DNA from 2 places in the Weizmannia sp. FSL K6-3076 genome. Region 2 is predicted to be linked to the other one. Evidence: riboswitches for the same ligand, from Rfam matches in the RefSeq annotation. Region 2 holds a riboswitch; the other holds the start of a gene.

Region 1 (16,262 bases), 3.2 Mb from region 2:
CACATAAGGCGCGTCTACATTAAGAAAGCAAGCAAAAACGAAGGCCTCGCATTAAATTTATGCCAAAGCTGTCAGCATCCTTGCCAAATCTAGGAATTTTGCTTATTCAGGAAGCCCTAATTATATATCAAGCATTTTCCGGCGCGTACCCGGGGCCTCTTTCCATCTCAAAGGCAAGTCTGAAGCGACACGTAGATTATTGCGGATCCGATAAGACACCAGTCCCAGCTACTTGCTGGTAATCTTCCACCGTTTTCCAGCCCTTGCAGACGTCCACCCATTTTTCGGCCTTCCCGTATGTATACAATTCTTCGCAGGTCAATTCAATTGCCGAGTTGCCGCTCCCGCATGCCGGAAATACGGTCGTGAACCGTTTGAGTGAGACGTCCATATAGACCGGCAAATCTTTTTTCAAACCGAACGGGCAGACGCCGCCGACAGCATGGCCGGTATGCTCAAGCGTTTCTTCCGGTGACAGCATCCGCGCTTTCCCGCCGAATGTTTGCCGGAATTTTTTATTGTCGATTTTCGCATCTCCCGCGGTGACAACAAGAAGGGCTTCTTCCTCACCGGTACCCCTGAACGCAAGCGTTTTTGCAATCCGTTCCGGTTCCGTGTTCAGCGCCTCAGCTGCAAGTTCAACCGTCGCGCTTGATGACGACAGGACGAGAACATCTTCTTCCCGATCCCACTGCTTAAAATAGGCTTTGACATCTTCCAATGACATATGGCGACACTCCTTTTTGTGAAAATTTTTAACCCCATTGTAACGGAAGCCATTCCGGGTTGCAAACAGGCTTGCCAAGTTTTTCGCCGGGCACACCGGCTGACTTCCCAAAGCTGCAGCTTCATTCGTTTTTCAACGGGCAGTCCCTTGTATGCGGCTGTGAAAGAAAGATAAGGTTTCCTGCTGCTTTTCAGGCTTGCGGTATGCTTCTCCAAGCAGCTTCTCCAGCCATTCGCTTCTTTCCGATGGAGAAAACTGCGGCCGCTTCAGAAGCTGGCGGCACTCATATAAAAAATCCACATATTGGGCGTAGTTCGTATCATAATGTTCGGATAATTCATTTGCAATTTTGGAAGCCAGTTTCGGGCTTGCCCCGGCTGTAGAAACACTGATGGAAAGCCTGCCCTTTTGGAAAAACGCCGGAAAAGCAAGGTTGCCATTTCCCGCATGGCCGGCATCGTTCACGAGGGCTTTGGCCGGGGCATGGGCAACAATCCGGCTGTTTGTCTCCGGATCATTTGTCGCTGCAATAACCACATCGGCCTGCCGGATGTCTTCTGGTTCGAATGTTTTCTGTTTCCAAATGAATGCGCGTTGTTGAGCCATAGCCTGCAATTCATCGTTCAGGTGCGGGCTCACGACGGTAACGTATGCCCCCGCTTCCTGCAAAAGCCGGAATCTGCGTGCCGCAACTTTTCCACCGCCGATAACAACAGCCTGCTTCCCGTCTAAATCGACCATAACCGGTACCCAAACCATTCCTGATCTCCTTTCCAGTTTATCCATTGCAAAAAGCCCGCCGTTCTCCCTGCTTGGCATGCTCCCATTCCAGCGTTTCCTGGAAAGCCGGAATCGGGTAAGTGCCGGCACGCGCAATGGAAAACGCCGGGCCGCGGGCATTTTTCAAACTGCATCGGACCCAAAAAAGTGCCGGTACGCGCAATGAACGCTGCACCCCGGCACCTTTTAAACTGCATCGCCCCAAAAAGTCCGGGGTGCACAATAGAAAACACCGCAGGCTTGACTGGGTAAAAATCCCGTGATCTCAAATAAAATCCTCTGCGCCCAACGCTTCTTTTGCCCGAACGGCCAATGCGTCCGCCATATCCGGATGGCAGCCGAGATACCGTGCCAGCCGGATATCATATCCTTCCCGCTGCAGCATGCCCACTTTCTTTTCCAGCGACCGGACGAGCACGCCGGTAAACCAAAGATAAGGGGCCACAACTACCGGGTGCCCGGTTGCGGTCAGCTCCTTCAGCGCATCATCAAAACGAGGCTCAAGCACTGCCAAATAAGCCGTTTTGATCTGTTCTGTCCCCAATTGCGCACGCAACCCGGCAGCAATTTTTGCAAAATCGCACAGTGTTTCCGGGTTGCGGCTGCCGCGTCCAACAAGCAGAATCCAGGCACCCGGAGGCATGCCGGTTTCCAAAATATTTTCTGCCAAAATTTCGATGATCCGGTCCCCGACACCGAGCGGGCGGCCGTACGTAAACACAATATGCGGATAACGCTGTTTCGCTTCCCGGATCGCGCGCGGGATATCCTCATAATAATGCCCGGCACTCAGCAGCAATACCGGCACAACAGCAATGCGCCCTGCGCCGCCCCGGACAAGCGCATCAATCCCTGCCGCAATATCCGGTTCCGCAATTTCCAGATAGCAAATTTCCTGGAGATCCGCATCCACCTGCGCCATTGCTTGCCGGATCGTCGCTGTTGCTTCCCGGGCGGTTTCAGGCACACGGCTGCCATGGCTGACATATAAAACGCCTTGTTTCATACCCGTTCACCCGGTACAGGCCGGAGCAGCAGAAAGCTGTTCAAACCATTTTAACTCTTCGCGCAGTTTTACCACTTCTCCGATGATCAAAAGCGATGGGTTGCGCAGCCCAGCCGCCTTTTCACTTAAATTTCCAAGCGTGCTGACCGCGGTTTCCTGTTTTTCAGTCGTGCCCCAGCGGATTAGTGCAGCCGGCATGTCCGGTGATTTGCCGTGCTTTATCAGTTGCGCACAGATGAGTGGCAGATTTTTCACGCCCATATAAATGCAAAGTGTATCAATTCCCGCATATTTGGACCAATACGCATCAAGATCTTCGCCTTTTTTCGTGACGCCCGCGATAAAAGCAACGGATGTACTGAGCCCGCGGTGGGTGAGCGGAATGCCGGCATAGGCGGGCACAGCGGAACCGGCTGTAATTCCCGGCACGATTTCAAACGGAATATGTTTTTGCACCAGGACTTCCGCTTCCTCCCCGCCTCTACCGAATATAAACGGATCACCGCCCTTTAAACGGACAACCGTTTTTCCTTGGTTAGCAAATTTCACAAGCAGGTGGTTGATCATATCCTGCGTCATCGTATGGGCATCCGGTTTTTTCCCGCAGTAGACAAGTTCTGCATCCGGCCTTGCCTCTTTTAACAGGTCCGGATTCACCAGCCGGTCATATAAAATGACATCCGCTTCCCGGATCAGGCGCAATCCTTTCACTGTAATCAGCTCCGGATCGCCGGGTCCTGCCCCGACTAAATATACTTTTCTCATTTCTTCACCTGCTTTAAACTTAATCGGACTCGTTGTTTTGGTTGATGCGAGCACTTGAACAATCCTAGTCTGGATTGGCTACAAGCGGGCACCTGAAAAAGCTGGCTGCTTTTGCCGCTAGAGCTTGCTGAACGGGTCCAATTCTGCGTTTGTACCCAATTTATCAGCAAGCTCCATCTCAAAATATAAAAGAATCCATCTTCGAAAATGCGATTTTATCTTCTCTATACGCTGAATCAGCTTCCAAGTGCAATTTTTTCCCTGGTTTTTTCATAAAACCGATTTGTATATAAATTTTTGCCGCATTCTTACCAAATCTAGGAATTTTGTAAAATGAACGAAATCTTGTCATGCAGACTGATGCTTACTCTTATTACCTATGTCATTTTATATAGCAGCCTTATTTTTTCTGAACCGTATGCAGCCCGCATTCGGTTTTATTAAAGCCCGCCCATCTTCCTGCTCTTGAGTCGCTGTTTCCGACAGCACGTGTGCACGGGAAGCAGCCGATGCTCGGATATCCCTGGTCGTGCAATTCGTTATATGGAAGATTGTTAGACCGGATATAGTTCCAAACATCATCCCATGTCCAATGAATCAGCGGGCAAATTTTAATCGAATGGAACCTTTCATCTTTATTGACAAAATTCGTTTTTGCCCTTGTCGGCGATTGCTCCCGCCGTAAGCCGGATATCCAGGCCACAGCTCCCTGCAGCGTTTCTTCAAGCGGCTTGATTTTCCGGATATAGCAGCATTGGTCCGGATCCCTTTTCCAAAGGGCAGATCCGTATTGCGCCGCCTGTTCATCAAGCGTAAGCGACGGTTTTTTCATTTGGATATTTAAAGCCGGATATTTCTTTTTTACTTTTTCAATCAATTCGTAAGTCTGCGGAAAGTGCAGGTCCGTATCCAAAAATACGATATCCGCATCTTCTCTGACTTTCGAAATGAGATCAATCAGCACCATTCCTTCTGCGCCGAAGCTGCACGCATATACCACTGATTTACCGTACGTGCCATATGCCCACTGCAAAATTTCCAATGCACCCTTTGTTTTATCTTCCGGCACGAACGCTGCAAACGGATCCGACGTAAACTGTTCATATGTGAGCCGCGTTTGCTCCACTCTATTCCCTTCTTTCTTATTCGATTACTAAGGATTAAACGACAAAAATCTTCTTACCCTGAAGTAAGAAGATATCCATTCCCGGGAAATCTTCTTATCTTTCAGGCCACCACCTGCAGGAATTGGCACAGTACCCGTTTTCGGACCTGCTGCCGAGGCTTCACAGGGCCCTTCCCTCCACCTCTCTTGATAAGAAAATAACAACATATAAGCTTGAAGTTTATTGTATACCTTCTTATGCTATTCGTCAACGAAAAATTCTGATAAAGAAAATAAGGCCCATTTTCACGAAAAGTGTTACATGTAGTTTTGGGCCACCTTTTTCTTTCTCATTTGATGAAATGGTTTCCAATCTTTACTTGCATGTGTTTTTTTCAAATCTTGCTCTGTACCAAATCGGTTCATCAATTCACCTTTAAACTTGCGGCGTACCGGCTCAGCTCCGCGTTTCATCATCACCTGGATTTTTGAAGCCATTTAAAAGGGCGACAACTATTCGTTCCCTTTTACCATAGAGGCCTTTCTTTATGATCAAACGAATAAACATAAGGCATCATAAGAATCAAACAAGCCCAAATAATGATGATTAGTGTTATGAATGCAATTTTTGGAATGCCCAATATCATTAGTCCAAATGAGATGAAAAAGCAAAGCAGGGAAAAATATCCAACTTTATTTCGAAACTTCAAACTTGGATATAACTTGGCTTTACAATTTGGACATTCTATGGTTTGGTCAAACTTCCATAACCTCTTAAAGATATAAATCCACTTAAATGGATGGTTACAATCAGAACATTTTGGCAGGCTCATTGACTTCCACCTTCCTTTTCTTCGATTTTAACATAAAATCCAATCTTTTTTTATGCCAACAACAATGATTTAGAAAAGAGTCTTCCTTTTTCAGTGCGTTTTCCAACCTGCGGGGGTAAACTACATATATCCAATGACAGAGACTGAATGAAGGCAAAGCGGGGTGAAAAAATGATTCATTTGGATAAGCATCATGACCCCCGGACAAACGGCATGCTGCTGCGCCAGCTTTCACGCAGGGCAGTCCAGCCGGGTACCCTAATCCAGGAAAATGAAGCGCTTTTTCAAAAATACTGCCAGCCGGAATTTCACAAACCGTTTTCCCTTTCACGGCTGCTGCTGAACCGGAGATATCCGGTTGAACCGTATAAAACCCTTGCAGATCAGAACGGCCTTGTCTACCCGGAATGGAAAACGATATTGGATCAAGAATACAGCCGGCTGCTGTCTGTGGCATCCCGTACAGTCAATGTGGCAGATTTCGGGGCTGCCGGCGATGGAAAAACCGACTGCACAGCGGCATTCCAAAAAGCACTGGGAAACGGCCGCGTGAAAGTGATCGTACCGGAAGGCGTTTATCTTGTAAAGGGGCTTAAGCTGCCTTCATGGACATGCCTTTGCGGCAGCGGAAAAGGCGTAACCATCATCAAACTCCATCCGCATGCACCGAAAAAAACGCGTCTCATCCAAAATGCCCATTTTCATCGTGGCAATCACCATATATCGGTGGAGGGGCTCACGCTCGATTGGAATGTCGAAAGGCTCGGGCAAGAGGAAAGAACGGCAGCAGGAAATAACCGTTCAAGCTGTCTGACTTTTGCGCACGTCACGTTCGGCTGGGTGAAAAATGTGGAGGCGGCGGGGGCCGGACTGCACGGTTTTGATGTATCCTCTGCCCGTTATCATTATTTGGGAGACGGCTTTCTCGCCCCAGGAAGGAGCCGCTATATCTGGCTGGACGGGCTCACGGCAAGCGGATTCGGTGATGACGGGATTACCACCCACCATAGCGACTATTGTTTTATTTCAAATTCTTTCTGTTACAACCCAAGTGGAAGGGCCCACAAAAAAGGGTTTTCCAACTCCAATGGCATTGAGATTGATGACGGCTCGCGCCATGTATGGCTTTGCAATAATGCATCAAGCGGCTGTTTCGGAGGTGTTGAAATCAAAGCCCACCACAATGCATCGGCTGCTTCTCATGTGCATTTGTATGGCCATCTTTCTGTCCGCGACAACCGCTCTTTTAACTTCCGGCATATCGGCCACCATAAAGGCAAAGATGCCGATTCGAAAAGCGCGAACCATATTGTGGCGGCCAATCTAGTTTCTGTCGCACCGGTGTTTACGGATTTATATGAAGGTTCAACGCCGCGCAGCCTCGTTGTTTCCGCTTACCGAAACGTTGTAATTAACGGGCTGACTGCGCTTGGCGACCCGGATTATGATTTCAAGGGAAATCCTGTTGTCGCCATCCAGTACCGCGCAAAAAATGTTATTTTGAAAAATGTAGAAATCAGCGGGTTTCAAAATGCAAAACGGATCAGGGGCAAAGACAAATGCGTACTGCTGTAATGCTTGGATTGTTCATAAATAAAGAGAGAATCTAAGCAAGACTTGCCGAATGAATCGGATAATAGCTTCTTATCCGATTCACCCTGCAAGTCCAGCCTTCATGTTTGCCACCAATAGAAGCGATATCTGCAAAAAAGGGGATGAAATGGCTTTCGAGTGCAAAGTTTTTTCTACATCTTTTTGAAACCCTTGCATTTAAAGTTCGGCAAAACCCTTGGGATCCTTGCCCGTCCGAGATTTTGCTGATTCAGCAAGCCCTGGATCCTTCCTTTTCATCATCGTTTGAAGATCATTTCCCGGGGAAACTTGGTGTCTTTTGTCATGAATGCGGGCGTGGAAAGACATTTCTATACAAAGTTTTTGCCGACTTTGCGCCCCTTCTCGAGTAAAAGACATTTTGTCTTCCTTGATGCCAATGCCCGGAAATTTGTTGTGACATGTCTTTCATAGCACTCGTGCCAGTAATGTTATCGCAATTTTTCTCTCATTAAGTTGCGAATACTTTTCCCGACCAATTGTGTTATTTTCCTTTCACCATAAAGGACGCTTTCCCGGGAAATTTGTTGCCTTTTGTCTTTTTAAAGACCTCTAAAAAACATTGGGACCATCGTACGGATCCTTTTTTGTCTTTTTGAACGTTTTAAAAAGACATTTTGACTCAGTCCCACCCCCGTTTTGTCTTTTTGAAGGCTTCTAAAGGACACTTGGACCACTACCCAGATCCTTTTTGTCTTTTTGAGCATCTTAAAAAGACATTTGGGCTCGATCCCCACTCCTTTTTGTCTTTTTGAAGGCGTCTAGGGGACATCTTGGGGCGAGAATCATTGCCTTTTGTCTTTTTGAAGGTCTCTAAAGGACATTTGGACCTCCGCCCGGATCCTTTTTTGTCTTTTTGAACGTTTTAAAAAGACATTTGGACTCGGTCCCACCTCCTTTTTGTCTTTTTGAAGTGTTCTAGGGGACATTTCAGGGTGGGAATCATTTCCTTTTGTCTTTTAGAAGGCCTCTAAAGGACACTTGGACCACTGCCCAGATCCTTTTTGTCTTTTTAAACGTCTTAAAAAGACATTTGGGGGCGGATCCCATTCCTTTTTGTCTTTTTGACGGCTTCTAGGGGACATTTTGAGCTCTGGCCTGATCCCTTTTTGTCTTTTTGAAAGCCTGTAAAAGACCTTTGGACCACTTCCCCGGATCTGCCTCAAAAACATTCGAGCCAAGTACCGCAACTGGTTTAGGATCAAAAAAGTGGGATCCCCATTTTTAGAGATCCCACTTTTTTCCTGCAGGCCGATCCAGGTACTTATAAACCGAGCGAAATATATTTGACTTCCAAAAATTCTTCGATGCCGTAACGGCCGCCTTCCCTGCCGAGACCACTCTGCTTGAAACCGCCGAATGGGGCCTGCGGCGTGGACGGAAGCCCGTCGTTCAGCCCGACAATGCCATATTCCAGCCCCTCTGCAATTTGAATGCCTTCTGAAATATTTTCCGTGAACACATACGCAGCAAGACCGTAAATGGAATCATTGGCACGCCGAATTGCTTCATCAATATCCGTAAATTTCGTTACCGGTGCAAGCGGCCCGAATGTTTCTTCATTCATGCATATCATATCATCGGTAACATTGGAAATGACTGTCGGCTCAAAGAACAACCCATCTTTCGCGCTGCCGCCTGTTTCCACGGTAGCCCCTTTTTCCACTGCATCTTTGACGTGATGTTCTACTTTTTCAACCGCATTCCGGTCAATCAGCGGACCGATATCCGTTCCTTCTGCAAGGCCGTCCCCAACACGGAGTGCTTTCACTTTTTCTGTAAATTTCTTGGTAAAAGCTTCATACACTTCTTCCTGTACATAAATGCGGTTCGAGCACACACAAGTCTGACCGGCGTTGCGGAATTTTGCTGCAACCGTGCCCTCTACAGCTTTATCGAGGTCCGCATGTTTTGTGATGATCACCGGTGCATGCCCACCAAGTTCAAGCGACACTTTTTTCACTGTGTCAGCTGAGCCGCGCATCAGCTCTTTCCCGATTTCGGTCGATCCGGTAAAAGTAAGTTTGCGGACGCGTTCATCGGCAAGCCAAGTGTCCCCGATTTCCTTCGCACTCCCGGTTATTACATTGATGACGCCTTTCGGAATGCCGGCTTTTGCAGCAAGCTCAGCAAGCTTCAAAGCAGTAAGTGGTGTCTGTTTTGCCGGCTTGATGACAACGGTGCAGCCGGCAGCAAGCGCAGGCGCAACTTTGCGGGTAATCATGGCAGCCGGGAAATTCCACGGGGTAATGGCCGCGACAACGCCGACCGGCTGTTTATGGACAAACAGGCGTTTATTGGTGGTGGATGCCGGAATCGTTTCGCCATACACACGCTTTCCTTCTTCGGCAAACCACTCGATAAAGCCATTTGCGTAACGCATTTCACCGAGTGCTTCCTTTAGCGGCTTGCCCTGTTCAATGGTCATCGTCCTGGCAAGCTCATTTTCATTTTCGCGGATCAGTTCAAACCACGTGCGGAGGTAAGCACTTCGTTCATAGGCAGAAAGCGCCGCCCACGCCGGAAAAGCCGTATGCGCCGCATCCACAGCAAGCCTGGCTTCCTTTTCTCCGCCTTTTGGAATCGTCGCAATCACTTCGCCGGACGCAGGGTTGTCCACTTTAATTTTTGGCAGTCCTTCCCCTGTCCACTCACCATTCAAGTACATCAAGTAGTCTTCCATAGCTCCATCTCCCTTCGAGTAATAGTTTACGATTTTTCAGATGATTTTTCTCGTTTTATGATTGCAAAATTTGTTTCGCCGACATGAGTATTCTTGATTTTGTAATTAAAAAAGAATACCTCTGACTTACTCATTTTTACATAATTTTGATGTCAGGAAGCATGCTGAAATGTTTCATACGATAAGCTGACCCTGTCAGTTGACAAAAATTTAATGGAGCGACAATCAGGTCATAAAAAAACGTAACAGAAGCTCATACAAAGCCCTTGTTACGCACAATCCAAATGCCAATCAAACAAAAGTTAACTGCGGGAAAGAATCAGATCCGGAAGTCTTAACTACAACGTGAATCCACCTTCACCCATTATAAGAAAAATCCCCAATCACACCCTTTCCGCCACTTCCACCGCGTGACGGATCAGGCTGCGGACGACGTTGCCGAAATGGGCGAAACGCTGGTCTTGTGTCTGGCCGCGTTTGTAGCGGTAGTAGATTTGCTGGCAAATGCCGGCGAGCTTAAAGTAACCGAAAATCAAGTAATAATCGATGTTCGAGACGTCGCGCCCGCTTTTTTTCGCATAGGCTTCGACAAACTCGCGGCGTGTCATAAAGCCGTCCAGCGTCGTGACGGACGGTTCACCGAGCCCATTTTTGATCAAATCCGGGTCATCTTTTTCCGTCCAGTAGCTGAGCGCAGCGCCAAGATCTGCGAGCGGGTCGCCGATGGTCGCCATTTCCCAGTCAAACAGGCCAGTCATTTCCGAAAAATCTTCGTTAAACATGGCGTTATTCAGCTTATAATCATAATGAATCACGGCTGCACCTTGTTGCGGCGGAATATGATCACGCAAATAATGGATGAGCGGCTCTGCTTCCGGAATTTCATCCGTCTTCGCACGCAGGTAGCGCTCAATCCAGCCGTTCACCTGGCGTTCGAGAAAACCATCCGGCTTTGACATGGAAAGGAGCTCTGTCTTTTCATATGGGATCGCATGCAGTTCCACAAGCCGGTCAACCATGATACCGGAAATCCGCCGGCACGTCTCCTTTGTCGGCTCCACTCCCGGCGGAAAAGCGGTGTCAAGCACAATACCATGCTTTCTTTCCATGAGAAAAAACGGAGCGCCGATCACAGACGGGTCCTCCTCGAAAAGCAACACTTCCGGCGCCGGTGTGAAAAATGGCCGGAGCGCCTTCAGCACGCGAAATTCGCGCCCCATGTCATGCGCTTTCGGGGCAACCGGGCCAAGCGGCGGGCGCCTGAGCACTGCTTCCCACGAACCTGCTTTTAATTGATAGGTCAAATTCGAACGGCCTGCTGAAAATTGTGCGATTCCAAGCGGTACATTCGGCATTTGCGGAAACTTCTTCTGCAGGTATTCCTGCAGCCTGGTTAAGTCCAGTTCTTCCCCTTTGCGGACCGGAATTGTGTCTGAATGCATTTTTCCTCTCCCCCTTGTATCCCGTAATAGGCAGATCGTTTTTCACATCGCCGTCTGCAAATGCTTTTCCAGGATGCCCCTTATGTCATCTGGAATCGGGCGGGATTGCTGCTTATCAAAGTCAAAAAAAACGACAACCGCTTTCCCCCTTGCGATCAAGCGGCCGGTTTCTGCATCCAGAATTTCATGAGCCAGTTCACAGCTCGTATTGCCGAGCTTTGCCACACCGGTCCTGATCGTGAGTTCTTCATTATAAAACGCCTGGCTGACAAAATCGCATTTTACTGAAGCTAAAATAATATTGAAATCTTTTATTTCTACGCTTGCACCAATGCTTTCAAAAAATTTCAAACGGGCATCTTCCAAGTAGATGAAGTAACTGGTGTTGTTAATATGTCCGATAGCATCTGTTTCGCAAAAGCGTGTCCGTAATTTCAATTCATGCAAAAAAATCCCTCCCTTTTGCTTGAACACCATTACGGTAGCTGTAGATTTACAACCTTGCAAGGTCCTGACCATGATTGATCCGTTGCTACAATCCCTTTTTTTCCCAAGACCATTTCTTGTCACAGCTGCCGCAATGTGATGCGCTTTTTCATCCCGTGCAGTCTGCTCATCACAAGGCCGTCCCCAATTCCAGCTGCCGCATTGTAATGCACTTTTTCGATTTCGTGCAGTCCCGCAATACAATCTCATTACAGCAGTTGTACGGTTTTACAACCTTGCAAGGTCCTGGCCATGATTGATCCGCTGCTGTAACCCCTTCTTTTCACAAGGCCATTTTCTGTCAGCTGCGGTAACGTGATGCGCTTTTTCATCCCATGCAGCTCGCTCAATACAAACTCATTGCGAAAGCTGTAGGGTGTTGCACCTTCCAAGTCCTGGCCATGATTGATCCGCTGCTGCAATCCCTTCTTTTCACAAGGCCATTTTCTGTCAGCTGCGATAACGTGATGCGCTTTTTCATCCCATGCAGCTCGCTCAATACAAACTCATTGCGGAAGCTGTAGGTGATGCACATCCCAGGATCCTGGCTATGAATAATTCCGATACTAAACCTCTATTTCTCAAAGCCATTCTCAAATACAGCCGCCGTAACGTAATGTGCTTTTTCAATCCGTTCAGCCCGCTTGCTCGATCTCAAAACAACACCATTACGACAGCTGCATGGTTCTATGCTTTTTCAATCCCGTGCAGGACGATATCCATGAACAGTTCTGCCACTTCTGCCGCCGATTTCCGACCTTCCGGGTTAAACCACTGGTAGCTCCAGTTCACCATGCCGAGAATGGCAAAGGAAGTAAGATTCGCGTCCAGATGCTCCGCAAACTCGCCGATCTCAATGCCTTCCCGGATCAGCTTTTCAACCCCGAGGCGGAAAGCTTCGCGTTTTTGTAAAATCAGTTCGAGCTTTTCACCGCTTAAATTTTTGATCTCCCGGAAAAAGATCAGGGCTTTTGCTTTTTCCGTTTTGATGCTTTCAAGCAGCATCAGGACAAGCGCATGCAGTTTTGCCTTGCACGATGCGTTTTCCGAGAGAATGGCCTTCTGTTTTTCCAAAAGTTTCGTAATATAGTCCATATGAATGTCCATCAAAAGTTGTTCTTTGCTGGAAAAATAATAGTAAAACGTGCCTTTTGTCGCGCCGATGCTGTCGACGATGTCCTGAATGGATGTCTCCGTGAAGCCTTTTTGTTCAAACAAGCGTATGCTGTGTTCCGTAATCTTCGCTTTCATGCCGGTCCTCTCCATCTATTACTATATTAAGAAAATTATATCACATGCCCGGCTTCACGTTTCTGCTCTTACTCGCGCACTTTCTTTTCTTCTTCGCGCAGCTTGCGGCGCAAAATTTTCCCGACATTTGTTTTCGGTAACGCATCACGGAACTCTATGATCTTCGGGCGTTTATACGGGGCGAGATGGGCGCTGCAATATTCGCTCAGTGCTTCTTCCGTCATCTTCTGCCCTTCTTTTAACACGACAAATGCCTTAACGGTCTCCCCCCGGTATGGATCCGGCACACCGATCACCACTGCTTCCTGGACGGCGGGATGCGCATACAGCACCTCCTCGACATCGCGCGGGTACACGTTATAGCCGCTTGCAATGATCATATCTTTTTTGCGGTCAACAATATAAGCGTACCCTTCCTCATCCATTTTCGCGATATCGCCGGTGTACAGCCAGCCATCCCGAAGTGCTTCCGCCGTTTCTTCCGGCATGTTCCAATACCCTTTCATCACTTGCGGGCCTTTTACAATCAGTTCGCCCACTTCGCCCGGTTTCAGTTCCTCCGTGCCGGTTGCAACATCGACGATTTTATAATCTGTTGATGGTATCGCGATCCCAATGCTGCCCGGCTTGCGTTTTCCGAAAACCGGATTGCAGTGTGTAACCGGGGAAGCTTCCGAAAGGCCATACCCCTCGACAATGACGCCCCCCCGTTTTTTCTTCAAACTGGCGCAAAAGTCCGAGCGGCATCGGTGCACTCCCGCTGTTGCAGGTCTTAATGGAATCCAGCCCGTACTCCATCGCTTTCGGGTGGTTCGTGATGGCAACATACATCGTCGGGACACCCGGAAAATAGGTTGGCTGCGTTTCCTTGATGGTCTGGAGAACTTCTTCAAGATCAAAACGCGGCAGCATGATCGATTCCGAACCGGTGTAGATTACATAGTTCATGGCACATGTCATGCCAAACACGTGGAAAAGCGGAATAACGGTCAAAATCCGTTCTTCTCCCGGCCCCATGACCGGTTTGAAAAATGCATAGGTTTGCACCAGATTGGCAAGAAGGTTTCGGTGGGTCAGCCTCGCACCCTTTGACCGGCCAGTGGTGCCGCCCGTATACTGGAGTACGGCAATATCCTCCCGGGGGTCGAGCGCAGGAGGGTTGTAATCCGTGCCTGCCTGTAAAAAGGCATCAAAGGGTTCAGCATCATCCAAAGGGCCGGCTGCCGGCTTAAAACTGGCTGTGACAACATTTTTCAAGGATGTTTCCGGGCGGACGGCCTGCACTTTCGGGTACAAATCATCCAGGACAATGATGGTTTCTGCGCCTGAGTCATTTAATATATGCCTGATCTCCGGTTCGACGAGCATCGGATTGATCTGGACAATCACAGCACCTGCCATTAGCACACCGTAATAGGACACGACATACTGCGGGCAGTTCGGCAGCGTGATCGCCACTCTGCTGCCTTTTTGCACGCCTCTTTTCTGAAGGACGGAAGCAAAGGCAAGCGATGCTTTGTAAAGTTCCGCATAGGTCGTCTTTCTGCCGTAAAAAGAGAGGGCAGTGCGGTCCGGGTGCTTTTCGGCTGCAGTAACAAGTATTTGGTACAGCGGCGTATCCGGCACTTCAATTTCTTTCGGAATATCATCGGTATAGACAGCATGCCATACTTTGTTTTCCATTCCAAATCCCCCTTGTTTTTCATTGCCAAATGGACTGTTTCCCTAGGCTTAATAAGGCACCGATTACCGCCCGGCATGTCGGTTTTTAAAGCACATGCATGCCGCCATCGACGAGCAGCACATCCCCTGTCACATAGTCCGAAGCTTGGGATGCTAGAAAAACAGCTGCACCTTTTAAATCCTGATCATTTCCGAATCGGCCGAGCGGCGTTGCTTCCAATATCGGATTTTTGCCGCGTTCAATGATGACTTTGGCCATTTTTGTCGGGAAAAAGCCCGGCGCAATCGCATTCACATTGATGCCGTATCTGCCCCATTTGGCAGCGAGATCTTTTGTAAACGTGATGACCGCACCTTTACTTGTGTTGTAACCGATCGTGTCCATGATGCGCGGATCGACGCCGCCAAGCCCGGCAATGGAGGCAATATTGATAATCTTGCCGCGCCCCTGTTTGATCATGACTTTTCCGGCTGCCTGGCTCATATGGAAAGTGCCGGTCACATTCGTGCTGATCACTTTTTCCCACGCCTCAATCGGCATATCTTCGGCAGGCGCCCCCCAAGTCGCGCCGGAATTATTGACGAGGATGTCAATTTTGCCAAACTGCTTCACGGTTTCCGCGACTACTTCATCAACCTGGGCACGATTTGTAATGTCACACTCCATTACAAGCGTTTTCACTCCGAGAGATTCGATGCGTGCAGCCGCTTCTTCGCATGCCGCTTTTTTTCTGGAGCAAAGCACGACATCCGCCCCCACTTCCGCAAATGCCCGCGCGATTTGTTCACCGAGCCCCCTGCCGCCGCCTGTCACGATGGCGGTTTTTCCTTTTAAACTAAACAGTTCTAACACGTTCATCGGCTGATCCCCTTTCCTGGTATGGTTTTATCTCAAGCCTTGCAATCTGGTCGAGGTGGACTTCATCCGGGCCGTCTGCAAGCCGCAATGTGCGCGCGTTGGCCCACAGCCGGGCGAGCGGAAAATCGTCCGAAACGCCGGCGCCGCCGAACGCTTGGATGGTGCGGTCGATAACAGCAAGCGCCATCCGCGGTGCCACTGCTTTAATCATTGCAATTTCCTTTCTCGCCACTTTATTGCCGACCGTGTCCATCCTATACGCTGCTTTCAATGTGAGAAGTCGTGCCTGCTCGATTTCAATACGCGACTCGGCCACCCACTGGCGGATGACGCCCTGTTCCGCGAGCGGCTTACCAAACGGCGCACGGTTTTGTATGCGCTTGCATAAAAGTTCAAGTGCACGCTCCGCAGCTCCAATCAGCCGCATACAGTGATGGATTCTGCCCGGCCCAAGCCGCCCTTGCGCAATCGCAAACCCTTTTCCTTCCCCCCAAATGATATTTTCAGCCGGCACCCGCACGTTTTCGTATGTAATTTCCGCATGGCCGTGCGGTGCATCATCATAACCGAAAACCGGGAGCATCCGCTCAATCTTCACGCCTGGTGTATCGAGCGGTACGAGAATCATAGACTGCTGTTCGTGCCGCGGTGCATCCGGATTGGTTTTTCCCATGACAATCGCAATTTTGCACCTCGGGTCGCCGGCGCCTGATGACCACCATTTCCGCCCGTTCACAATATATTCATCACCGTCACGTACAATGCTGCATGAAATATTGGTCGCATCACTTGAAGCAGTATCCGGCTCTGTCATAGAAAAACACGAACGGATCTCGCCGTTTAAAAGCGGTTTTAGCCATTTTTCTTTCTGCTCATCACTTCCGTACCGGGCAAGCACTTCCATATTTCCGGTATCGGGTGCATTGCAGTTGAATACTTCGGGGGCGATGATGGATCTTCCCATGATTTCACAAAGCGGGGCATACTCGAGGTTCGAAAGCCCGGCCCCGTATTCATTGTCCGGCAAAAAC
Region 2 (16,262 bases):
TGCTGTTTGATCCACTCTATATTCTGTTTTTTGAGCAGTGCGGCACGTTCAAAAAACCGGGCATCATAGTTATATCGGTAGCTTTCGGCAGGTTTTATTTTGTTCCAAAACAAGGCGTTGAATACGTCCTGATCGGGTAGGAGCAGTTTCAGTTTATTTTCTTCAATGAAGTGAAAGATCTCCTCCACTTTAACATGCTGCCGGATCAGTTCCAAATTCATGAGGAGGACGCCGGTGTTAAAATATCCTTTTGCATTCGGTGTCCGCAGGCGCATTTTATTGATCAGGCGGGTCTTTTTTGCCGAGTGTTCATGTTCGCATGCAATAAAAAAATGCCCATCAAAATCTGTATAATAAAATGCAGTGGCGGGGTTGATACAGACAATGTCAGGATCGAGGTATAGAATTCTATCAAGATGCGCCGGCAAAAACAAGTGCGCAGTAAGCCGGTAGTACATTTCTGAAGTGTAATGCCTGAGAACAGGCGCATCTTTAAATAGGTCTGGCGGAATCCGGACTGGGAAAAAATGGTGTCCTTTCTCTTCAACATAGTGATGTAACCCGGATAGTTTTTCTTCAGAAATGGTGGAATGAAGCAGGTAGATCGAAAACGCTTCTTCAGGATTGTTTTGGACAAGAGAGTTTATTAACACTTTAAGAGGAGGTAGGTAATTTTTATTTAACGTAACAAGGATATTCATGGCTTTTCCACCTTTTGGCTGTAGTTTCAACTACTTCCATGATACAGGTTTCCTTTTCCGCTAACAATTTTTTGGATTTTGGGGAGGGGCCTTTTTCATTGTACCCTCCTCCGTCCGCCCGTACCCTTATAAGTGAAAAAACAGAGCACCCCTGGCGTTTCCACCGAAAAAAAAGCCTGCCATTAAAAATGGTCAGGCTCTGGCTCTAATGATAGTCTTTCCCACGGCTTTGAAAGCCAGCGTCGGGTGGCAAAGATGCCCCGGAACCATTCATCAACGCCTTGGGCAATCCAAATCCCGAGCAGCCCAAGGCCGAAATGCACTCCAAGGACATAGCTTAAGCTGGCTGCAAATACCCACATGGAAAAAATGCCAATCATGACCGGGAAGCGGACATCGCCTGCTGATTTCAGCGAACTCATCAGCACGATATTCATCGCTCTCCCTGGTTCTGTAAAAACAATGGCCCAAAGAATCGGGATGCTGACGGCGAGAATGTCTTCGCTTTTCGTAAATATGTGCAAAACAGGTGAGCCGATGAGCGCAATCACCAGTGAAGTAAAGAAAGAAGCCATCATGGCAATCTTTAAAGTTTTCATCCCGCGTTTCAGAGCACGTTCATACGTTTTTGCACCGACATACCGGGCGATAAGCAGCTGGGTGCCGGATGCAATGGCGAGGGTGAGCAAATAACAGATCATCGAAATATTATTTAAATAAACGCGTGCAGCCAGGGATGCTTCCCCGAGTAAGGCAATAAACCCGGTAATCACCAGTTGGGAAAACTGGTAGGAAAAATTTTCGCCGGCTGAGGGAATGCCGATTTCAAGCAATGCACGGATATCTTCTTTCTTTATGGTGATGATATCGCGAATGCCCATTTTCATTGCAAGCCTGCGGTAGACAAGAAAAAGAAGTGCCGATACCGCAAAAACGCGTGCAATAACAATGGCCCACGATACCCCGATGACGCCGGTAACCGGGAGCCCGAAAATCCCCGTAATGGCCAAAATGTTCCCAAAGATGCTAATTAAATCCATTAAAACGGTGACAAGCATCGATTCTTTTGTGAAACCGTAGCTCCTCAGTACTGCGCTTAAAGCGAGGGAGATGGACTCGAGAAAAAGGGAAGCCCCGCAAATTTTGACAAATGTCAGCGCGTATTGATAAACCTTGCCGTGGATGTCGAAAAACCCGAGAAGCAGTTGCCCGAACAGAAAAACAAAAAGCCCGACGGCAAGGCCGAACCAAAAATTGAGACCGAAAGCGGAATGGGCGACCTGGCGCGCCTCTTTCATTTTCCTTGCGCCAAGATTTTGCCCGATCAGGATAATCGCGCCGACGGATGTGACATTAAAAATGAGTATAAACATATTCAACAGCTGGTTGGCCACGCCCACCCCGGCAGCTGCATCATCGGCGTAGTGGCCGAGCATAAGGGTTGCGATGATTCCGATTCCCATATGCAAAGAAAGCTCAATAAAGAGCGGCCAAGAAATTTGAAACAGGGTCTGCTCTTTGTAATATTGCTGTTGTGCTGTCAACACTTTCCCCCCTTTATCTGATACCCCAGCCTTTTAAACCGGTTATATTGCCGGGTCTGGCGGATGTTCATTCTTCAATACTATGAAACATTGTAGTCTTTATTGTCGTGCTGTCAATTGGAATCTTAAAAAAAACCCGTGAATTTTTTATGGATGAGGGATATTGGCTGTGTTTGCGTATTTGTTTACATGTTTTCAAATCTGTTTGCATGTTTACACAAACGCAAACATTTGTAAACAAAAACGCAAACATGTTTGCAAACCTGTAAGCATGGCTTTATAACAACACTTTTCAAAAGTTTACAAGCCGCAAACAAGTTTACATTTTCGTTAAAAAAGTTCAGAGTATTGATTATTTTTATAGACTCAGATATTCTTAGAGTAAGCCAAAGAAAGCGATACAGGGAGGAAAAGTGAATGGGGAAGACCCGGATTGCCGCAGTCGATGTAGGCAACGATTCTTTAAAAGGCATTTTTGGAAAAATGGAGTATGAACTCAATATCCCGAACGTCATTGCACGGGATATTGAAGACCGGCCGGTAATTGGCATTGAGGAACTGGACAGCAAAGATCCGCTTGAAGGCATCCATGTAAAAGTCCACTCCCCTGCTTTAAAGGAAAATAACGTGATTTACCGTGTCGGGGATCTCGCAACCAAAAGCGATAATGCAACCGAACTTGACCCGGGAAGCAGCAAGTCGGAAGAGGATCAGACCCTCGTCCTGCTTTTTACAAGCCTTGCGCTTGACGCAGTAAGGGAGGAAAACGCCAAAGTTTTTACCCGCAACCAGAATGTCATTGATGCCAATTACACGCTTGGGACAGGCCTGCCGCTCCGCGAAGTAAAAGAGGGAAAAGATGCGGGCTACCGCTCGCAGCTGCTTGGATCCGTCCACCAGGTGGAATTTCTTGTCACACCGAAATATCAGGGGTTGAAAGTCAATCTGAAATTTGACGAAATCAAAGTGTATCCGGAAGGCTTTGCCGCTTTTATCAATCTTGTCATGGATAACGATTTAAACATTATTAACCGCGAATTGATTGACAAACGCATTTTAATCCAGGATATCGGCGGCCTCTCAACGGATATCGCCGTGATCAAAAACAGGACAGTCGATGATGACCGGGCGCAGGGATTTAATCTCGGCGTATCAGAAGCGCTTGAACAGATCCGTGAAGAAATCCGCGTCAAATACGGGGTCGAATTGGACAGCCGCCGTGATGTGGTCGATATTATCACGAAAAAGCATGACCGCAACCATATTATGGTAAAAGGCAGCCGGACAAGCGTGCACGACATTACAGACCGTATCTTGTTTGACCTTGCAAAGAAACAATACCGCCTGCTCCGGAACGTGTGGCAGAAAAACTCACAAACAGAGATTTGCTATTTTGTCGGCGGCGGTTCTGTTGTCCTGAAAGATTACTTAAAAACGCTGAACAACAGCCTTGAAGGCTACAATATTGATTTCTTTGAAGATGAAAAAGAGAGCATCTGGATGATGGCCAATGCTTACTACAAATTAATTTCGGATTATGTGAGGAAAAACAATAAACCGGAAGACAAAGGAAAGAAACCGGTCGAATCCAAATAAGGTGAAAAAATATGGAAAAACAAAGCGGGATGAAGCGGGGCCAGACGATTGCGTTCCGGATCCCCCAGGATACGCCCGATCATATTTTAAAAGAACTGTCAAAGTTAAAAGAAAAAGAGAAACGGAACTTCTCCGCCAAAATAGCCGGATATGTCTTACAGGGCATCAACCAGTCGCTCGTAAAGGACAAAGAAACCATTACAATCCCGCTGCCGCGCAAACTGACAAAAGTGCAACATGACTGGCTGAAGCATGAACATTCGGAAGCGATGCTCGGCAGCATTGTTTACGAACTGATTCAGGATCCACTCCGGGCGACTTCGCTCTTTGCGGCCCTGTCGAAACAACCTGTATCTATGGATGAGACGCTTTTTTTACAGGAAGACGAATTGCCGCAAACCAGCGAAGAAGCGGACGCGAAACCGGTTCGATCCGGTGGTGAGCCGCCTGGATCGGATGATCTTGATGCATTCGACTGGAGAACTGCCGCCGTCGAACCGGCACCGCCCGAAACGGGAGCGCCGGAAAAAGAAGAAGATGCGGAAGACCTGCTCGGCGATTTTCTCGCCAGCATGAATAAATAAAGAGCGCAGGGTGAACCCCTGTGTTTAAAACTTGTACGAAATGTAAGGGGATGGCACAGATGGAAAATGTAATCGAAGTTGCCGATGTGAGCCTTGTGCGCGACGGCAAAAAACTGCTCTCGGACATTCACTGGACGGTCAAAAAAGGGGAGCACTGGGCTATCCTCGGCTTAAACGGTTCCGGCAAAACCACTTTGCTTAATATGATCAATGGGTATATTTGGCCAACAAAGGGGAGCATCAAGGTGCTCGGAAAAACGTTCGGAAAAACAAGCCTGCCGGAACTGCGGAAATCAATCGGCTGGGTCAGCTCCTCCATCCAGGAGAGAATACCGCGCACCCAGCTTGCAAGCGATGTGGTTATCAGCGGCAAATATGCATCCATCGGGCTGTATGAAGCGGTGGATGCACAAGACGAAGAAAAAGCCCTGCACTTGATGGAACAATTACATTGTGCTTCCCTTTTTAGCCGTGCTTATGAACATTGTTCGCAAGGAGAGCGGCAGAAGCTTTTAATTGCGCGCGCGTTAATGGCGGAACCGCGCATCTTAATTTTGGACGAGCCTTGCAACGGGCTGGATTTGTTTGCCCGGGAAATTTTGCTAGAAAGTGTGGAGGAGCTGGCGAAAGATAAGAACGGACCGACGCTTGTATATGTCACGCACCATCCGGAAGAAATTTCTCCCGCTTTCCAAAAAACATTGCTGATCAGGAACGGGGAAGTTTTCCGGCAGGGCCGGACTTCCGAGATGATTGAGAAACAAGTGCTTTCCCGCTTTTTTGAGCATGAAATTCACGTGGAGTGGCGCGGAAACCGGGCATTGTTTCAAGTTGTCTGACGATTGAAAAACAAAAAAATGTAAAATAATGAATTGACAAATCCCGAGCCGTCCACTAATATTTAAATATAACAAATGAATAACTTATCCAGAGAGACTGAGGGACAGGCCCGATGACGTCCAGCAACCTTCAAATCTTTTTTGAAAGGTGCTAATTCCTGCAGAATGGTTCATTCTGAGAGATAAGTCACTTGACCGGCAAACCTCTTTCGAATGAAAGAAGGTTTTTTTTTGCCAAAAGGAACAGAAGGAGTTTTCAACATGCTGGTATTAGAAGATATTCATAAGGTATACGGAAAAGGGAAGGACAAAAAGGTTGAAGCGTTAAAAGGCATCAACCTGCGTGTTGAAAAAGGGGAAATCTTCGGGGTGGTTGGTTACAGTGGTGCCGGGAAAAGCACACTGATTCGGTGCGTCAATCTGCTCGAGCGGCCGACTTCCGGGAAAGTGCTCGTTAACGGGGTCGACCTTGTGCGCCTGCCGCCTGCCAAGCTACGTCAAGAGCGAAAAAAAATCGGCATGATTTTCCAGCAGTTCAATCTGCTTCAGTCAAAGACGATTTTTCAAAATGTGGCCATGCCGCTTGTGCTGGAACATCGCCCGAAGGAGGAAATAAAGGCAAAAGTGGCAGAATTATTGTCTTTTGTCGGGCTGGAAGAGAGAATGCATCACTACCCTGACCAGTTGTCAGGCGGCCAGAAACAAAGGGTCGGTATTGCAAGAGCCCTTGCGACAGATCCGGACATCTTGCTTTGTGACGAGGCAACGTCTGCCCTTGACCCGAATACGACCGAAGCCGTGTTGGACCTTTTGCGGAAAGTCCGGGACGAGCTGGGCATTACGATCCTGATGATTACCCACGAAATGAATGTCATTCGTGATATTTGTGATAAAGTGGCGGTGCTGGACGGCGGAAAAATTGTGGAGCAGGGCCCTGTAATCGACCTTTTCACAGAACCGAAAACGCAAATTGCGAGAAGCTTTGTGAAAACTGTGCTGAATGATTCGATTCCGCCATCGGTGCAAAAACTGATCGATGAAAGCAGCAAAGACAATCCGCATGGTATTTACCGGATTCTGTTTAAAGGCGCTTCCACCAATATGCCGCTCTTATCCAATACGGCAAAACATTTTTCAATCGACCTGAATGTGCTTCATGGCATGATCACCGAACTGCAGGGCATCCCTTTCGGCAACCTGCTTGTCGAATTGAAAGGCGACCCGGAAGAAATGAAGCGGGCCATTCAGTACATCAACGACCACGAAGCGATCATTCGGGAGGTGGAGAAAAATGGCATTTGATTGGTCATGGTTTTGGCCGCAATTTTTCACGGCAATGGGCCAGACGCTGTACATGGTGGCTGTATCATTACTCATTTCCATCATCATCGGCATTCCGGTCGGCGTCATTCTCGTTATTACCCGGGAAAACGGCATTTGGGAAAACAAATGGATTTTTAATATTTTAAATGTGATTATCAATATTTTCCGGTCGATCCCGTTTATTATTCTCGTTGTCGCGATCATTCCGTTTACACGCTGGGTTGTCGGGACAGCGATCGGAACAACGGCAGCGATTGTGCCGCTCGTGTTGTACACTGCTTTTTACATCGGGAGGCTCATTGAAAGTTCACTGCTTGAAGTTGACAAAGGTACAATCGAACTTGCGCAGTCAATGGGTGCGACGAACTGGCAGATTATTTGGCGGTTTTTGCTTCCGGAAGCAAAGGCATCCATGGTACTCAATTTGACGATTGCCACCATCGGGCTGATTGGGGCTTCCGCGATGGCAGGTGCGGTCGGTGCCGGCGGGATCGGGGATTTGGCGATTACGTACGGGTACAACCAGTTTCAGACAGGCGTCATGATCGTTACCGTGATCACGCTGATCATTTTCACCCAGCTTGTCCAGACATTGGGCAACTTTCTCTCCAAAAAAATCCGGAGAAAATAATATTGGAAAAAAGGGTTACACCTTTTTTAAAAAAATTCAATTCAGGGGGACTTAGCAGCGATGAAAAAATTTGCGATTCTATTATTGGGACTGATCCTGGTTTTGGCAGGATGCGGGGCCAAAAACAATTCGAGCAGTACAAGCACAAAGACAATCAAAGTCGGGACAACCACTTCTGAAGTTCCGACATGGAATTTAATCCAGAAACTCGCGAAAAAGAAAAATATCAATATTAAGATTGTCCGCTTTGACGACTATGTACAGCCGAACCTCGCACTAAACGACGGGGAAATTGATATTAACGCATTCCAGACGGTTGTTTATTTCGATGATTTTATCAAACAACGCAATCTGAAGCTATCGGCGATCGGCACAACCAATATTTGGCCGATGGGGATCTACTCGAAAAAATATAAAAAGGTCAGTGAAGTGAAAGACGGCGACCAAGTTGTGATTCCGAAAGATCCGACAAACCTCGGCAGGGCTTTGCTTTTGCTGCAAAAAGCCGGATTGATTACGACGAAAAAAGGTTTCACAGGCAAAGGCGGGCTTGAAAATGTCGCTTCAAACCCGAAACATTTGAAAATTACTGCCGTGGATGCCGCCCAAACACCGCGCGGCCTGGATGATTCGGCACTCGCTGTGATCAATTGCGATATGGCCATTAATGCCGGCTTAAACCCGACGAATGACTCCATCTTCCGTGAAGATGCGGGCAACAAAGCGTATATCAATATTATTGCAGCCCGGACAAAAGACAAGAATGACAAAACGTTGAAAGAAATCGTAAACATTTATCATTCAAAAGAAGTCTCTGACTTTATCAAAAAGCATTATAAAGGTGCAGCCGTCCCGGTCAATAAACCGGTATCGTATTTAAAAGATTATAAGCAAACACAATGACGGCAAAAAGTTTCACAGCAGCCCCCTAAAAACAGCGGGCTTTCAGACAGGCGGTTTATCCGCCCCATAGCAGAAAAAAACGGCGGGATACAGTTCGAACGGTATCCCGCCGTTTTTCTATTGGCTGGGCTTTTTGAAACACTGCTTTTTTGCTTTCCTAAAACCGGTGAAGTCTTTTATAATAAAAGAAAGGGTTTTCAATACGGACGGGTGGAAAACAAAGGGGGATCCTTTATGGCAACACTTTTGCCGGTAATGCTTGAGCGGGCCGGGATTCTTGTCATTGCTGCTTTTTTACTCTCGCGGCTGAAGACATTCCGGCAAATTATCCATCAGGAATACGGACGGAAAGAAAAAGTGGTGCTGATTATTGTTTTTGGAATTTTTGGTATCATTAGTAACTATACCGGCATCGTTATTGAGCATGGGAAAGTCTCGCATGCTTTCGGGCAGGGGCATTTATCGGTTGAAAGTGCGATTGCCAATACCCGAATCATGGGCGTCGGGATTGCAGGCCTTTTGGGCGGGCCGGTTGTCGGCATCGGCGCAGGCCTGCTTGCCAGCATCCACCGCCTCTCTCTCGGCGGCTATACGGATATTGCCTGCAGCCTGTCGACGATGATTGCCGGCATTATCATGGGCTTTATTGGCAGACGCTTTAACGTGCGCGGGAAGTATGCTGCGCTTGAAGCGGTCGCTGCTGGGGTTTTAATGGAAATGCTACAGATGGGCATCATCCTGGCAGTAGCAAAACCTTTTGAAGAAGCAGTGGCGCTCGTCCGCCTCATCGCGGTACCGATGATTTCGATTAACGGCTTTGGTACGTTTATTTTTATCTTGATTATCCAGACGATTTTACTGGAAGAAGAACGGACAAGGGCGGTGCAGACCCATAAAGCGCTGCAGATTGCACAGGAAACGCTAGCCCATTTCCGGAAAGGGCTGAACATGCAATCATGCAAAGAAGCGGCAGAAATAATTTTGAAGCATACAGCAGCTGATGCCGTCGCTATTACGGACCGGGAAAAAGTGCTGGCGCATGCAGGGGTAGCATCGGACCATCATATTCCGCTTGAGAGCATGTCGACAAAGCTGACGGAAAGGGTGCTTTTGCACGGGAAAATCATGGTCGCCAGAACGGCTAAGGAAATCCAGTGCAACCATGAAGGCTGCCCGCTCCAGGCGGCGATCGTGCTGCCGCTGTTTGTCCGCGAACAAGTTGCGGGCACGTTAAAGCTTTACTTTACATCAGCATCACAATTAAGCGCGGTCGAACAGGAACTGGCGGAAGGTTTGAGCAAGTTGTTTTCCAACCAGCTTGAACTGGCGGAGGCGGAACTGCAAAGAAAACTTTTGAAAGATGCCGAGATTAAAGCGCTCCAGGCCCAGGTTCACCCACATTTTTTCTTTAATGCGATTAACACGATTACATGCCTTGTCCGGACAGATGCGGATAAAGCAAGGGAACTGCTCGTGCAGCTCGCGGCCTTTTTCCGCAGCAACCTGCAGGGGGCGGGAAAAATGCTGATCCCCCTTGAAAAAGAACTGGAACATGTGAAAGCTTATTTGGCCATTGAACAGGCACGGTTTCCGGGGTGGTATCATGTTCATTTTGATATTGATCCGCTTTTACACACAGCGATGGTGCCGCCATTTACACTGCAGCCCTTGGTGGAAAACGCCGTCCACCATGCTTTCACACAACAATTTACGAAAAATCCGTTTATTGTTGTCCGCGCACGTGTGAAAAACGGAAAATTCATCATGGAAACGGAGGACAACGGAAAAGGCATTTCTAAAGAACAGGTGCAGTCGCTTGGCAATGTGGCTGTCGACTCGGCCGAGGGGACTGGGACAGCCTTGTGGAACATCCGGAAAAGAATTGAGGAAATCTACGGGCATAGTGCTGTATTCCGGATTGAAAACAGAAAAACCGGCGGAACCAAAGTGGCCATTTCGATGCCATTAGAGGAAATATGGGGGGGAGAATATGCTGAAGGCATTTGTAGTGGATGATGAAGCCCCGGCCCGAGATGAATTGATTTACTTGCTGAAAAAAACGGGGCAGGTGGAATTGGCGGGCGAAGCCGGATCCGTAAAGGAAGCGCTTGCGAAGCTGAAAGAAACCGAGGCGGATATTGTGTTTGCCGATATGATGCTGACAAACGAGCATGGCATAGATCTCGTGAAGGAAATCAGCCGCTATCCGCAGCATCCGGCCGTTGTATTTGCGACCGCTTATGATGAATATGCCGTAAAAGCGTTTGAACTGAATGCTGCAGACTACATTTTAAAACCGTTTGAAGAAAAAAGGGTAGCACAGACAGTCGCAAAGGTGAAAAAAATGTTGGAAGGGGACCGTCCTGCTGTTCCGAAAAATCCCGGCAAACTGGCGGTCACAACAGATGAGCGCATTGTCATCATCCCGGTTGAAAAACTGTTGTACGCGGAGTCGGTTGACGGGCGGACAGTCATTGCGACAGATGATAAAAAATATACCATAACAGAATCACTGGTAAATGTAGAAAAGAAACTGCCATCTACGTCGATTGCCCGCGTCCACCGCGCTTATCTCGTCAATCTCGATGGCATTGTCGAGATCCGGCCATGGTTCCATTCCACTTATAATCTAATCATGCGGGACGGGGCGAAAATTCCGGTCAGCCGAACTTACAAGCATGTGTTAAAACAGTTTATTCGAATTTAAAATGCATTTCATCCTCTGGATTCGCCCTCTTATCCTAGGATATTTGCATTTTGCCGGAAAACAGCTTTTACCCTGAATTATTCATAGAAATACCAAAATAATCTACAAACGTTAATCTACCATGGAATTAACCTAAGTTGTTCATGCATCAAATAAATGCAAAAAGAATCCATTTCTGATAAGGTTAAAGCAACTACGAAATAACCATCAGAAAGGATTCTTATAATGGCTACTTTACCGCAAATAACGCTAGATTTCAATCGTCAAATTAAATTGTCAAATGATGGAGGTTCTCTTTCCTCTGATACAGGGGAACTCATCTTTAGAGAGTTCGATGAGAAAATAGGTTTTTCAAAAACAATCGCTCGATTTCTTCATTTAAAAGACGAACGACATTACTTTATCCATTCGAATGAAGATTTACTCCGCCAAAAGATTTATCAAATCATAGCCGGGTATTTCGAAGATGACGCAGCCGATCAATTGACAAATGACCCGGTTTTTACAAAAGTCGTGGGGAAAGATGCATTAGCTTCCCAGCCTAGTTTATCTCGCTTTTTTTCACGATTTGATGCTGAATCGATCGCTCAATTAAATCAAGCCAATCAGGAACTTTTAGACAAAGTACATCAATTCAGAGAGTCAAAGGCTCTTATCATAGACTTGGATTCAACACACGCTGACACGTACGGAAAGCAAGAATCCGCAGCTTACAATTCACATTATGGTACAGTCGGTTTCCATCCATTAGTTGCTTTCGACGGTATGATGGGTGATTTCCTTAAAGCCCGGCTGAGACCGGGAAATGTGTATACTTCGAATGGGGTTGTGGACTTTGTGAAACCTCTTATTGAACATTATAACGAGAAATTTCCCGAAACCCTCCCATTCTTACGGGGAGACAGTGGTTTTGCTGTCCCAGCTTTGTATGAACTATGTGAAGAACAATCGGTCTATTACGTGATTCGTTTAAAGTCAAATGCCAATTTGCAACGTCTCGCCGATGAGCTGCATCCTGCCTCTACACCGACTGATACAACGAAATTAGAATGTTATTACGAGGAAAGCGAGTATCAAGCAAAGTCATGGTCCAAGCCGAGAAAAGTGATCATTCAGTCTGTCCGTCCTGCTGGAGAATTATTTTTCACGCATTCATTTTTTGTAACGAACATTGCTGCATTCTCCCCGCAGGATATTGTTAAAGCGTACAAAAAACGTGGAACAATGGAAAACTATATCAAAGAAGCCAAGAATGGCTTCGGCCTCGATAAAATGAGCAGCCATGCTTTCCAAATGAATGAAGCGAAGATGATGTTGAGCCTGTTAGCTTATAATCTAACGAATTGGCTGCGAACCCTTTGCTTTCCAGAGGGGCAACAGACGATGCAAATTGAAACGATTCGGACAAGAATCATAAAAGTGGCCAGTAAATTAGTAAAATCAGGACGATCCTTTTACTTTAAATTGTCCTCTAGTTTTGTGTACCAGGAATTCTTTTGGGCGGTACTTCGGAAAATTCAATACCTACAACTTGAATAAGCCAGCAATACTGTTATTAACTTCAAAAAAATTTAATTGGCAGACCAAGGGATTAGTCTGCCCAAAAACGGTAATTTATTGGAACTGAAAGGCCAGACTTTATCAAATTGAAAAAAACAGCTTTAAATCTTTGGCAACGAAGAAACAAATGAAGGTTTTCTGCTTCAATTTACAACATCGCCCGCAGGTATGAATAATTCAGGTTTACAGCGTGCAAAACTTATAAAATATAAGCGATGAGAATGACAAAAAGGAGGCTTTCACCAAATGAATGCGATTACAATTGTAATCGGCTCCATCTGTATCTTAATGATTGCTTATCGTTTATATGGCACGTTTATGGCCGTAAAGGTTTTAAAGCTGAATAATGATACGCCGACGCCGGCACATGAGTTTAACGACGGGAAAGATTATGTGCCGACCAATAAATGGGTGACGTTCGGCCACCATTTTGCGGCGATTGCGGCTGCAGGCCCGCTTGTCGGACCGATTTTGGCAGCGCAGTTCGGCTATTTGCCGGGCCTCTTATGGCTTTTGATCGGCGCTGTTATCGGCGGTGCCGTCCACGATGCTGTCGTGCTCTTTGCCTCCATGCGCCGGAAAGGGAAATCGCTTTCCGAAGTGGCAAAAGAGGAAATGGGACCGGTTGCCGGGTTCTGTACAGGCCTTTCCATGCTGTTTATTATTGTAATTACAATGGCCGGTCTTTCCATGGTTGTCGTAAATGCCCTGCAAAATAACCCATGGGGCACCTTTTCCGTGGGGATCACCATTCCGGTTGCAATGGGCGTTGGCTTGTTTTACAAAAAAACCGGCAATTTGAAGTTGACGACAACGATCGGTTTCCTCCTAATCGTAGCGGGCGTTTTTGCCGGGCCGTGGATCCGGCATACTGTGATTGGCGAATGGCTTACGTTTGATCCGAAAACATTGGCCATTATTCTTCCAGCTTATGCATTTTTTGCCGCGGCGCTTCCGGTATGGCTGCTGTTGGCACCGCGTGATTATTTGAGCAGCTTTATGAAAATCGGCGTGTTTATTGCCCTCATTATTGGTGTATTTATCATTAATCCGCCGATTCATATGCCGGCGTTATCGCAATTTATCCACGGCGGCGGCCCGACAATGACAGGACCGGTTTGGCCGTTTATTTCGATCACGATTGCCTGCGGTGCGATTTCCGGCTTCCATGCCTTTATCGGCTCCGGCACAACGCCGAAAATGCTCGATAAATGGACGGATATCAAGCCGGTTGCATTTGGTGCCATGCTTGTCGAATCGCTTGTCGGCGTGATGGCACTTGTCGCTGCGACCGCCCTGCAGCCTGCCGACTATTTTGCCATCAACTCCACGCCGGAAGTCTTTAAGACGCTCGGCATGCATGTTGTCAACCTTCCGCATTTAAGCAGTGAAATCGGAATGGACCTGGCCGGCAGAACTGGGGGAGCAGTAACGCTTGCAGTCGGCATGACGTATATTTTTACAAAAATCCACTGGTTTAGCAATCTTGCACCCTATTTCTATCAATTTGTTATCTTGTTTGAGGCCGTGTTTATTTTGACGGCGATCGATTCGGGGACACGGGTGGCACGCTACCTGCTGCAGGACTTTTTAGGAGAATTGTATAAACCACTCAAAAAGACCGACTGGCTGCCAGGATCGATTCTCACAAGTGCTGCGGCTTGCTTTATGTGGGGCTATTTGCTCTACTCCGGCGATATCGGTTCCGTCTGGGCGTTGTTTGGCGTATCGAACCAGCTGATGGCCTCGATTGGGCTGATTGTCGGGGCAACTGTCATTTTGAAAATTGCCGATAAAAAGCGGTATATGTTCACTTGCCTGATTCCGCTTGCGTATTTGTATGTTACGGTGAACTATGCCGGTTATTGGATGGTAAAAAATGTTTACTTGAACCATGCCGCAGCGGGATACAATGTACTGAACGGCATTTTGTCGATCATTATGCTCATTCTCGGGATCGTCATTATGATCTCCGCTTTAAAGAACTGGTACGACCTGCTGAGAACGCCTGCCATGCCGGATTTGGAGGTATCGGCAAGGAAAGCTTGATGCCATTTTAAAGGGAAAACTTTGCATGCACCAGCTAGTAATGGAGCCCTTTTTCTACATGCATTCTTGTATAATCTGGCAAATTTGCTCAGCGCAAGGAAGAATATTAGAAAAAAGCGGCGAGACACGATTTTCCGTGGTCTCTCCGCTTTTAATGTATACAGCCCTTTGCTGCAGTCTATTTTACAAGGGGGCTAAGGTTGCATCTGCTATTGATTCGGAAAGTGCTTCACTCAAAAAATTTTAAAAATTTTATAAAGCCTCTGGTCTTTTCTTCATAAAGTTGTTATAATAGATCGAAAATAATAATTTCACGTATTGGAAAGGGATGCTATCGGTTTGAATCAGGTTATCGAATTCGTTAAAGCAGATGTGAAAAAAGAAAAACCGGCTGTTGAATCATTGGGGTTTGGCAAACATTTTACGGACTATATGTTTGTCATGGACTATAATGAGGAAGAAGGCTGGCACCAACCAAGAATAACACCGTATGCACCGCTTGTATTGGAACCGGCGGCAATGGTATTCCATTACAGCCAGTCTGTATTCGAAGGATTAAAAGCCTATCGCGCAAAGGACGGCAGGGTTCTGTTGTTCAGGCCTGAAAAAAATGTTGCCCGGATGAATGTGTCTTGCGCGAGATTAAGCATCCCGCAAATAGACGAGACCATTGTGCTTGATGCCATTAAGCAGCTTGTTGAACTTGAAAAAGACTGGATTCCGGACGGGGAAGGGACATCGCTTTACATTCGCCCGTTCATTATTGCGACAGAGCCTAGCCTTGGCGTACATCCGGCACATGAATATAAATTTATGATCATCCTTTCTCCTGTTGGTTCGTATTACGGCGACCAGCTGAAACCTGTCCGCATTTATGTGGAAGATGAATATGTCCGAGCTGTCCCAGGGGGCGTCGGATTTACAAAAACAGGCGGCAATTATGCAGCAAGCTTGAAAGCACAGGAAAAAGCAGAGGAGTTGGGCTACGACCAGGTGCTTTGGCTGGACGGTGTTGAAAGAAAATATATTGAAGAAGTCGGCAGCATGAACATCTTCTTTAAAATCAACGGAGAAGTCGTCACCCCGAAACTGAACGGCAGTATTCTCGGTGGTGTCACAAGAGACTCCGTTATCGAGTTGCTGAAATACTGGAACGTCCCTGTAAAGGAAACGAAAATTTCCATAGACGAAATTTATAATGCTTATAAAAATGGACAGCTGGAAGAAGTGTTCGGCACAGGAACGGCAGCTGTAATTTCTCCTGTTGGCGAACTCGGCTGGAAGGATGTTGCGATGCAGCTTCCACATGCTGAAGCGCCGGATTCGATTGCAAACCGGCTTTATGATGCTTTAACCGGCATCCAGCTCGGAAAAACGGAAGACCCGCTCAATTGGACGGTCGAAATAAAATAATGATGATCGTAAAGATGGCGCATTTAGCCAGCTTTTCATCGGAAATGGAATTCTTATATCAAATACAAGGGCATCACGCCCATTTATTTTCAGCGCAATGAAACGTCCATGCCGCAAGTTTAAGCTGTATGGACTTTACATTAAGAAAGCGGAGGAAATGGGGTCACTTTCTTGACCTAGAGCGCGTCTACGTTGAGGAAGCGGTGGGAAATGAGGTTCTTCCTTAACCTAGAGGCCGTCTACGTTAAGAAAGCGAATGAAACCGAAGTTCTTCCTTAACATAAATATAGACCGTTTGAAAATTCGTTTGTTCAGCATAAGCGGGTGACCTCGAAATTCGCTGCGTTAAAGGAAATGATTTAAGAAGCCGGCCCTGAAAAATGGCCCGGCTATTTTATTGACCGGCAAACTG

The links. Region 2 has a riboswitch for S-adenosylmethionine ahead of NSS95_RS16195 (methionine ABC transporter ATP-binding protein). Riboswitches for the same ligand answer to the same signal wherever they lie in the genome.
Region 1: it holds a riboswitch for S-adenosylmethionine, as region 2 does, so the genes downstream of both, NSS95_RS01175 (phosphoadenylyl-sulfate reductase) here and NSS95_RS16195 (methionine ABC transporter ATP-binding protein) in region 2, are expected to answer to the same signal.

Annotation. Positions count from the first base shown of each region.
Region 1 is NZ_JBBOWU010000001.1:220,300-236,561, reverse strand. It holds gene NSS95_RS01195 (YbaK/EbsC family protein) at 197-727, opposite strand; gene NSS95_RS01190 (NAD(P)-binding protein) at 860-1,486, opposite strand; gene NSS95_RS01185 (sirohydrochlorin chelatase) at 1,773-2,513, opposite strand; gene cobA (uroporphyrinogen-III C-methyltransferase) at 2,520-3,278, opposite strand; gene NSS95_RS01175 (phosphoadenylyl-sulfate reductase) at 3,679-4,404, opposite strand; SAM riboswitch class I at 4,496-4,600, opposite strand; gene NSS95_RS01170 (hypothetical protein) at 4,702-4,881, opposite strand; gene NSS95_RS01165 (TIGR04104 family putative zinc finger protein) at 4,911-5,216, opposite strand; gene NSS95_RS01160 (glycosyl hydrolase family 28-related protein) at 5,388-6,791, shown strand; gene NSS95_RS01155 (NAD-dependent succinate-semialdehyde dehydrogenase) at 8,092-9,510, opposite strand; gene NSS95_RS01150 (phosphotransferase family protein) at 9,894-10,952, opposite strand; gene NSS95_RS01145 (acyl-CoA thioesterase) at 10,995-11,399, opposite strand; gene NSS95_RS01140 (hypothetical protein) at 11,648-11,860, opposite strand; gene NSS95_RS01135 (TetR/AcrR family transcriptional regulator) at 12,126-12,689, opposite strand; partial or broken gene NSS95_RS01130 (long-chain-fatty-acid--CoA ligase) at 12,758-14,372, opposite strand; gene NSS95_RS01125 (SDR family oxidoreductase) at 14,458-15,231, opposite strand; gene NSS95_RS01120 (acyl-CoA dehydrogenase) at 15,209-16,262, opposite strand, start outside.
Region 2 is NZ_JBBOWU010000001.1:3,408,712-3,424,973, reverse strand. It holds gene NSS95_RS16220 (glycosyltransferase family 8 protein) at 1-701, opposite strand, end outside; gene NSS95_RS16215 (MATE family efflux transporter) at 884-2,245, opposite strand; gene NSS95_RS16210 (ParM/StbA family protein) at 2,663-3,841, shown strand; gene NSS95_RS16205 (hypothetical protein) at 3,853-4,425, shown strand; gene NSS95_RS16200 (ABC transporter ATP-binding protein) at 4,485-5,264, shown strand; SAM riboswitch class I at 5,346-5,453, shown strand; gene NSS95_RS16195 (methionine ABC transporter ATP-binding protein) at 5,526-6,566, shown strand; gene NSS95_RS16190 (methionine ABC transporter permease) at 6,556-7,218, shown strand; gene NSS95_RS16185 (MetQ/NlpA family ABC transporter substrate-binding protein) at 7,279-8,121, shown strand; gene NSS95_RS16180 (sensor histidine kinase) at 8,356-10,137, shown strand; gene NSS95_RS16175 (LytR/AlgR family response regulator transcription factor) at 10,112-10,828, shown strand; gene NSS95_RS16170 (IS1380 family transposase) at 11,054-12,367, shown strand; gene cstA (carbon starvation protein CstA) at 12,635-14,437, shown strand; gene NSS95_RS16160 (branched-chain amino acid aminotransferase) at 14,777-15,850, shown strand.